Regions from separate parts of the Exiguobacterium sp. s59 genome, predicted to be linked through region 3. Evidence: riboswitches for the same ligand, from Rfam matches in the RefSeq annotation. Region 3 holds a riboswitch; each other region holds the start of a gene.
What was found. Region 3 has a riboswitch for S-adenosylmethionine ahead of KNO91_RS09000 (MetQ/NlpA family ABC transporter substrate-binding protein). Riboswitches for the same ligand answer to the same signal wherever they lie in the genome.
Positions count from the first base shown of each region.

Region 1: linked by a shared signal. The riboswitch ahead of mtnK (S-methyl-5-thioribose kinase) and the one ahead of KNO91_RS09000 (MetQ/NlpA family ABC transporter substrate-binding protein) in region 3 are both predicted to bind S-adenosylmethionine.
Region 2: linked by a shared signal. The riboswitch ahead of metK (methionine adenosyltransferase) and the one ahead of KNO91_RS09000 (MetQ/NlpA family ABC transporter substrate-binding protein) in region 3 are both predicted to bind S-adenosylmethionine.

Region 1 covers NZ_JACSKG010000002.1:147,190-150,288, reverse strand. The annotation lists gene mtnA (S-methyl-5-thioribose-1-phosphate isomerase) at 1-297, opposite strand, end outside; gene mtnK (S-methyl-5-thioribose kinase) at 294-1,445, opposite strand; SAM riboswitch class I at 1,527-1,629, opposite strand; SAM riboswitch class I at 1,835-1,936, shown strand; gene KNO91_RS04125 (2,3-diketo-5-methylthiopentyl-1-phosphate enolase) at 2,007-3,099, shown strand, end outside.
Region 2 covers NZ_JACSKG010000003.1:166,365-169,463, reverse strand. The annotation lists gene pckA (phosphoenolpyruvate carboxykinase (ATP)) at 1-1,255, opposite strand, end outside; SAM riboswitch class I at 1,577-1,696, shown strand; gene metK (methionine adenosyltransferase) at 1,829-3,037, shown strand; gene KNO91_RS06815 (hypothetical protein) at 3,081-3,099, opposite strand, start outside.
Region 3 covers NZ_JACSKG010000004.1:165,627-168,725, reverse strand. The annotation lists gene KNO91_RS09005 (iron-containing alcohol dehydrogenase) at 1-943, shown strand, start outside; SAM riboswitch class I at 985-1,088, shown strand; gene KNO91_RS09000 (MetQ/NlpA family ABC transporter substrate-binding protein) at 1,161-1,982, shown strand; gene KNO91_RS08995 (methionine ABC transporter ATP-binding protein) at 1,994-3,028, shown strand; gene KNO91_RS08990 (methionine ABC transporter permease) at 3,000-3,099, shown strand, end outside.

The DNA of each region.
Region 1 (3,099 bases), on a different contig from region 3:
GATGACGTGCTGTAAGTTGACCGCCGTCGGTCTGGTCGCAATCAATCGTTGCCCGACTTGGTCCAATTGGCGGTGAAAATATGGATTATCTTGCAGACGTGATGCTTCTTTTGCGAGGACGAACGCCCCGAAATAGGCGATGGCCGGTGCTCCTCGAACTTGAAGCGACTTGATCGCATGTTCGGCCTGTTCGAGCGTCAACACTTCAATATAGCGCTCTTCTTGCGGCAACTGTGTCTGATCTAAAATCGTCAAGATTTCAGTGTCGGCATCGAAATGAATACTTTGCACACTCATACTCGCACCTCCGACAGGACTGGAATCAACTGGTCAATCGATTGAATCTGATGGCGCTGTTTGATGAGGCGCGTGCCGAGTTCTAAGGAGTGGCGTTTCCGTTCGATGCGAAGGTCGTCTGGTAGTGTTTCTAAGTCAGCGACCCCAGCAAGACCAATCGTTCGACGAATCAGTTCACAGCCTGCGTAACCAATCGCATCACTCAAAATCGACGGCAACAGTTCGTCCACGAATCCTACTGTGTTGAACGGTTCGACCGCCTGTGTGAAGCGTGTGCGGAACGTTTTTTCAAACGTCTCCCAGACGGTGAGCACTTCTGTGAAGCGTTCGAACCGTTTCAACGGATGCGCATACGTCGAGAACACTAAATGAGCAATGATTTGACCGATATCAAAGCCGAACGGACCATAAAACGCAAACTCAGGATCGATGATTTTCGTTTCTTGACGCGTCGCAAAAATACTTCCTGTATGTAAATCTCCATGTAATAACGCTTCATGTTTCGTCACGAACCCGACCTTCAATTTGGCCACTTCAATCTTCAGGGCGAGATCTGACCATAATTTTTCAACATCTGTACGAATGGCAGATTCAATCTGATTCGATTCTGCATCGCGATACGGGTCGGTAAAGATGAGTTTCTCCGTGATATCGCACAGTTCTGGATTATAATACTCCTTTTCGATTTGTTTCTTGACGAGTGGACCGTTCGCATAGTCAGACGTCGCAAACAACGTTTCACCGAGGAATGTACCGACGTGACGCGCTAAATTCGGATAGCTCTCGCCTTTTAGAAAGCCGGTGCGGACAATCTCAAAAGCTGATAAATCTTCCAAAATCGTATAAGCGAGTTCACGGTCGCTCCCGAGGACACCCGGTACGAACTGTGGAACGACTTTGTAAAACTCACGAAGGGCCAGCTGTTCAATCCAAGACCGATCAAGCGTGAGCGGCCAGCTCTCTCCAACGACTTTTGCGTATGGTAACGCCTGTTTCACAATCAATGACGTATCGCCTTGGCGAACGCGAAAGACGAGATTTAAATTTCCATCTCCGATTTCCTCACATTCTGCGATCCCCTCTTCTAGTAACCCCAACTGTCGAACATGGTCGACGACACTCTGTTCTGTAAACGCCTTATAAGCCATGATGCTTTCCCCTTTCCTGTGCATATACATGAAAAAAGCCCCTTTCTCCGCGAGAAAGAGGCACACCCAAATTGGTTGTTCCTCTCATCTTTCAGACATATGTCTGGTGGATGTAGCACCGTGCCAAATGGTCGGTTGCTGCGGCGTCTTAGGGCCAATTCCCTCTGCCAACTCGCGATAAGAGTAAATGATTTAATTGTGTTTGACGTGTTGAGACGAATATTACGGACTCGAGACGCTAGTTGTCAATCCTCTATTTTCGGTCGACTCCCTATTTTTGACACGCATATATAGAAACATTATTTTCAAACTTTTTTTCTCAAAAAAAGGAATTGACGAGTGAGCGATTCTATGTAAAAATTCAATTAAATTTCACAACTTCACAACTATTCTTATCAAGAGCAGACGGAGGGACAAGCCCGATGATGTCGCAGCAACCGACCAGAAATGGCACGGTGCTAATTCTTGCAGCTATCGCTGAGAGATAAGAGTTCATTGTTTTCGAATGACCTCTTGCCTTGGCATGAGGTCATTTTTTGTTTGACCTGAAAGGAGGAACTTATGGGAATTATCGCTACTTATGAAATCAAACATACCGATCACGTCGAACGCGTGGCTGAAAAAATCGCACATGAGCTGACCGTCGGCACGTGGACCGAGTTGAACCACATCGAGCAACATCAACTGCAGGCGTTCCGTGGTGAGGTCATCGAGACGTCCCAACAAGAAACGACGAGTCGCTTCTCTATTCGTTACCCGCTACATAATGTGACGCCAGACTTCTCGTCCATTCTGACGACGACGTTTGGAAAACTATCACTCGACCCAAGCGTCCAACTGATTGACCTATCACTCCCGGAAGAGCTCGCATCAGACTTCCCTGGTGCCACATTCGGTGTCGAAGGTGTTCGCGACATCCTTCGTGTACACGACCGACCGCTCGCCATGAGTATCTTCAAAGGTGTTATCGGACGGGACCTCGACTTTTTGGCGACACAGCTCCGTGACCAATTCAACGGCGGAATCGACCTCGTCAAGGACGATGAGATTTTATATGACAATCCACTTACCCCGTCGCTCGAACGGGCACGGGTCGGGGCATCGATCATTCAAGAACATCAAGAATTGACGGGTCGCTCCGTTCTATACGCCGTGACATTGAGTGGACCCGTCTTCACGTTACGCGAACAGGCGAAGCAATTGATTGAGGCTGGCGCGACCGCGCTCTTGTTTAACGTGTATACGTATGGGCTCGATGCCTTGCGAGAACTCGCCAAAGACTCTGAGATTCACGTTCCGATTTTGGCACATCCCGCTTTTGCGGGGGCGTTGACTGGATCAGTCCGCCATTCCCTCCTTTTCGGGAAACTGATTCGACTCGCCGGGGCGGACTTGACGCTCTTCCCGTCGCCGTATGGTTCGCTGTCGACACCGAAAGACGAAGCGCAACAGATTCAGACGTATGCGACAGAACCCCATTGGACGAAACCGATTCTGACGGTCCCATCTGCCGGGATTCATCCTGGACTCGTCCCGGACTTGGTTCGAGACTTCGGAACGGATGTCGTCATCAATGCCGGCGGCGGGATTCATGGGCATCCAGACGGTGCGGTCGCTGGAGCGAAGGCGTTCCGACAGGCGATTGACCAGACGC
Region 2 (3,099 bases), on a different contig from region 3:
CAAGGTAGACATCCACATCGTGTTCTTCAATTAACTGACCGAGCATATCCGCATAACGCTCAGGAGCGAGCGGGAGGAACGGTGAACCGAAGCAAGTCGAGAACGTCGCTTGTGGTTCTGTGACCCCACGCTCCGTACCAGCAAGTTTAGACGTATAACCAGACAAGAAATGATACATCGCCTGTTCTTTCGTTAGTTTGCTGATTGGAGGTAAGACACCGTACGCATCTGCCGTCAAGAAGACGATTGTATTCGGATGACCGGCACGTGATGGAAGTAAGGCGTTGTCGATGAACTCGATCGGATACGCCGCACGTGTATTTTCCGTCAAGGAAATGTTCTTATAGTCAGGCGTACGATCTTCGTTTAATACGACGTTTTCGATCAATGAACCGAATCGGATCGCATCATAGATTTGTGGTTCGTTCTCACGTGACAGGTTGATCGTCTTCGCGTAGCAACCACCCTCGATGTTGAAGACCCCATCCGGTGACCATCCGTGCTCGTCGTCTCCAATCAAATGGCGCTCCGGATCTGCCGAGAGTGTCGTCTTTCCAGTTCCCGACAATCCAAAGAAGAGGGCCGTTTCGTTTGCATCATTGACGTTTGCCGAGCAGTGCATCGATAATACGTTTTGCTCAGGCAACAAGAAGTTCATGACGGAGAAAATTGACTTTTTAATTTCGCCACCGTATTCTGTTCCCCCGATCAGAATCGTGCGCTTGGCGAATGAAACGAGAATGAACGTCTCTGAGTTCGTACCATCGACTGCAGGGTCTGCTTTATAACTCGGTGCATAGATGACCGTGAACGGATCGAACGCACCTTTCGTCGGCCATTCACGTAAGAATAATTGCTTCGCGAACAGGCTGTGCCATGCATATTCTGTGATCGCACGAACCGGTAGCGTATAGTGCTCATCGGCACCTGCAGACGCTTCGAGGTAATAAAGCTTATCTTTCTTTTCTAAATGATCGAGTACTTTGTCGAGAAGTGCTGAAAACTTCTCTTCTGCGATTGGTTGGTTCACTTTTCCCCAATCAACAAGGTTGTTGCTGACTTCATCTTGTACGACGAATTTGTCTTTCGGTGACCGTCCGGTAAAAGCACCGGTGCTGACAGATAAAGCCCCGTCTTTTGTCAGTACACCTTCACCGTTTTGAATGGCTTCTTCCACCAGTTCTGGAACCGTCAAGTTCCGTTTCATGTCGGCACCATTAATTAATTCTTCGATTTTCAGGAGCGTTGTCGCCATCCTGAATCCCACCTTTCCCCTAAATAGATGTGGATGAAATCCGCATACTTCCGCGATTACGATTAATCAGTATGACATTTTTAATTATATGTGACACACTAATTAAAAACAAGCGTTTCTTCTCTCTAAGTAAGCGCTTTCTTACAAAGACAGTTTATCACATTCTCTTATCACAAGGTGTTAAAAAACAGAAACGAATTAAAAAATGTTTGACGATTCACAAACAGAAATGTTTTGCAAGTCAGTGAAAACTTTTACGAATTCGTCTGATTCCCTTGACATAATCGAGCGTCATTTATATGATGGTTTTCGTAACGGATACTCTTATTCTGAGCGGTGGAGGGAACAAGGCCCTACGAAGCCCAGCAACCGTCCGACATGAAGTCTTGTGCGGAAAAGGTGCTATCCTGAAGCGAAGCCATTAGCTTCGAACGATAAGAGGGTAAGGAAGAACGATTCAACCTTTCCCCATGTATGTCATCGGGGGAGGTTTTTTTCATTACCGTCCCAAAGCAACGCGTAAGGGGAACGAGTACCGTCCACATATCACCCTTATTATAGGAGGTTTTTTGAATGTCAAAATTGAACCGTCGACTTTTTACTTCAGAGTCGGTTACTGAAGGACATCCAGATAAAATTTGTGATCAGATCTCTGACTCGATTTTGGATGCCATTTTAGCGGAAGACCCGAATGCCCGTGTTGCGGCAGAAACGTCTGTCACAACAGGTCTTGTACTCGTAGCTGGTGAAATCACAACGTCAACTTACGTGGATATCCCGAAAGTTGTCCGTGAAACAATCCGTGAAATCGGATACACACGTGCGAAATATGGTTTCGACGCAGAAACATGTGCGGTCTTGACGTCGATTGACGAGCAGTCAGTAGACATCGCGCAAGGTGTTGACCAGGCTCTTGAAGCACGTGAAGGTCAGATGACTGAAGAGGAACTTGATGCAATCGGTGCAGGTGACCAAGGTCTCATGTTCGGATATGCGACAAACGAGACACCTGAGCTCATGCCGCTCCCAATCTCATTGGCGCACAAGTTGTCACGTCGCCTTGCTGAAGTTCGTAAGAACGGTACGCTTGAATACCTCCGTCCGGATGGTAAGACGCAAGTGACGGTCGAGTACGATGAGGACAACAACCCTGTTCGTATCGATACAATCGTCATCTCGACACAACACGCTGAAGAAATCACACTTGAGCAAATTCAAGAAGACTTGAAAAAACATGTCATCGAAGCAGTCATCCCGGCTGAACTCATCGATGCTGAAACGAAATACTTCATTAACCCGACTGGTCGCTTCGTAATCGGTGGACCACAAGGGGATGCAGGTCTTACAGGACGTAAAATCATCGTCGATACGTACGGTGGTTACGCTCGTCACGGCGGTGGCGCGTTCTCTGGTAAAGATCCTACAAAAGTTGACCGTTCAGCGGCGTACGCAGCTCGTTATGTAGCGAAAAACATCGTTGCAGCAGGACTTGCGGATAAAGCAGAAGTTCAACTCGCTTACGCGATTGGGGTAGCACATCCAGTATCAATCGCTGTCGATACGTTCGGCACTGGTAAATTGAGCGAAACAGAGCTCGTTGAACTCGTTCGTGAGAACTTCGACCTCCGTCCAGCAGGCATCATCAAGATGCTTGACCTTCGCCGTCCAATCTACAAGCAAACAGCAGCTTACGGTCACTTCGGTCGTACAGATATCGAACTCCCATGGGAGCAAACAGATAAAGCAGCAGTTCTTGAAGAAGGCGCGAAGCGTTTCGCATAATCAAAAAAACCGACCTTTCCACGGAAAGGTCGGTTTTTTTAGGTTAAGTCGTTGGTGGCGTC
Region 3 (3,099 bases):
GCGGGAGGCGCTTGTCTTGAGAGGGAAGAGCGGGTATAGCAAGGCGGTGCGCGTGTCGCCTCGCCTTGCGGATCTCCCGAGCGTACGATTTACTGGAGAATGTTCAGACGAGGAAGTTGAACGGTTGAACGGTTATCGACCTGACGTATGGATTGCCGTTGGTGGCGGCAAATTGATTGATACAGCAAAACGAATCGCGGCTTCTCAGAGCGTACCGCTCATTGTCGTCCCAACACTCGTGTCAAACTGTGCCGCCTTCACACCGCTTAGCGTCATCTACACTGAGGAGGGGTCATATATCCGTTACGACACATTTCCGGTCGTCATCGAGCGCGTCATCGCGGATGAACGACTGTTACGTGATTCACCTTACGACTATTTCAAGGCTGGCGTGATCGATACGGTCGCAAAGTGGTACGAGGCCCGATATATTAGCGGAACGACATCAAGGGATGCAGGCATTCAGTCAGGGCTATCGCTCGCGGCACAGTGTGGCAAGTTGATGGACCTGTCGATCCGCGAACAGGATTTCCGTCGCTACGGCACGGACATCCGATATATCGTCGATCACGTCCTCGCAATCGGTGGTGCGGTCGGTGGGTTTGGAGATGCCGGCACACGTGTTGCTGTCGCGCATGCCGTTCATAATGCGCTCAGTCGCTTTGACTCGACTCATCATTGGCTACACGGGGATAAGGTGGGGTTCGGATTGGTGGTTCAAGAGCGACTGGTAGCATCAGAGGACACCGTAATTCTCGAGAACTGGCTTCAATCCATCGGTGCACCAACTTCACTTGCGCAACTTGGTATTCGTTTTGATCAAATCGATGAATTGGTCACATTGATTCGTAAAGAAATCAAGATTCAAGGATTTCGTGATTTCGATGATTTAGAACGGTTAAAAGAAATTCTCATAAATCTTCAAGAAGTGGTTTACAAATAATGCTTTTATCAGTAATATAATAACAAAATAATAGAACCGATTGCTTATCAAGAGTGGTGGAGGGACTGGCCCGATGAAACCCGGCAACCAGATCAGTATGATCATGGTGCTAATTCCAACAGACGAGACGTCTGGGAGATGAGCGTGTCCGACTTTCACTTGTCGTGCCCGCCGCTCTTCGTGAGTAGCGGGCTTTCATTTGGAGGAGGAAATATTCATGAACATCAAACAAAAAACACTTTTGGCAGGTACATCATTTCTTGCAGCAATCGCACTTTCCGCGTGTGGACAATCCGAGGCGAGCGAGACGCTCAGCACGGAAGAACTGACGATCGGAGTGACCGGTGGCCCACACGAGCAGATTGCAGAGAAAGTGCAAGAACTCGCGAAAGAGGACGGGCTTGAAATCGACATTAAAGTATTCAATGATTACAACACACCGAACACTGCTCTCGACGAAGGCAGTCTCGACGTGAACAGTTATCAGACGCTCTCGTTCTTAGAACTTCAAAAATCAGATAAAGGCTACAAGATTGACGACGTATTCAAAACGGTCGCCTTCCCGATGGGGCTGTATTCTGAGAAGTTGAAGGATATCAAGGATTTAAAAGAAGGGGATAAAGTGGCTGTACCGAATGACCCGGCGAACGAACTTCGAGCGCTCCGTCTATACGAGACGGCTGGTCTCATCACATTGAAAGAAGGTCTGACGGATAAGGCGACGAAACGGGATATCGCCGAGAATCCACTCAACCTTGAATTTATCGAACTTGAAGCCTCACAGCTCCCGACACAGCTTCCGGAAGTGGCGCTTGCAGCAATCAATACGAACTTCGCTATGGGAGCTGGCCTTTCAATCAACGAAGACGCGCTTTTCCACGAAGACACGGTCGATAACCCGTACCCGAACTATGTCGTTGTCCGTTCAGCTAACAAAGAAGATGAAGTTGTCGAGACGTTGAAATCATACTACCATTCGGATGAAGTACGTACTTTCATCGAAGAAGAATTCAATGGTTCTGTCGTACCAGCGTTCTAAGGAGGGATTCGATGATTGAACTGAAACACATCACAAAGCAATTTCACGTCAATGGAGATACGATTACCGCGCTCGACGACGTCTCCCTCACAATCGAAAAGGGGGAGATTTTCGGCATCATCGGTCGAAGCGGTGCCGGTAAGAGCACACTCATCCGGATGATCAATCTATTGGAACGACCGACGACAGGTGTCGTTGAGATTGAGGGACAAGACATTACACAATTAAAGAAAAAAGAACTCTCTTCGCTACGTCAGCGAATCGGGATGATCTTTCAACATTACAACTTATTGAAGACTGCGACCGTTGAAGAAAATGTCGCCATCCCGCTCCGCCTCGAAGGGCTCGGGAAAGGAGTCATCCGTGAACGGGTCGACCGCTACCTCGACATCGTCGGTCTATCCGAACATCGGAACCATTACCCTGAACAATTATCAGGCGGACAAAAACAGCGCGTCGCCATTGCTCGTGCGCTCGCACATGAACCGGACATCCTCCTCAGTGACGAGTCGACGAGCGCGCTTGACCCTGAGACGACGGAATCTATTTTAGAGTTATTGCTCGAGATCAACCGAAAGCTCGGTTTGACGATTTTTCTCATCACGCATGAGATGGAAGTGATTGAGCGAATTTGTGACAGGGTTGCGGTGATCGATCACGGCGAAATCATCGAGCAAGGGAATGTGTTGGATGTCTTTTCAAATCCAAGACACGAAACGACGCAACGGTTCTTGAAGACGAACCTCGACGTCCCGGAAGAAGTCGTGTCGGAATTACAGACGCGTGGTACACTCGTCCATCTATCGTTCATCGGCAGTCAGACGGAACAGGCTGTGCTCGCCCAGTTGACGAAACGATTCGGCATCCTACCGAACATCATCGGAGGCGGGATCAAGAAATTGAAAGCGGGTCTTGTCGGAAATCTGCTCGTTCACCTTGATGGCGATCACGATCAAACAGAACTTGCTGTCCGTTATTTGATGACGAGCGGCGTAAACGTAAGGGAGGTGTCGAACCATGCAACAGTTCTGGACAGACTGGGGTGACCTGATTTGGACGGGGACGATTCAAACGTTGACGATGACAAGTATCGCGCTCCTTATCTCGACCTTGATCG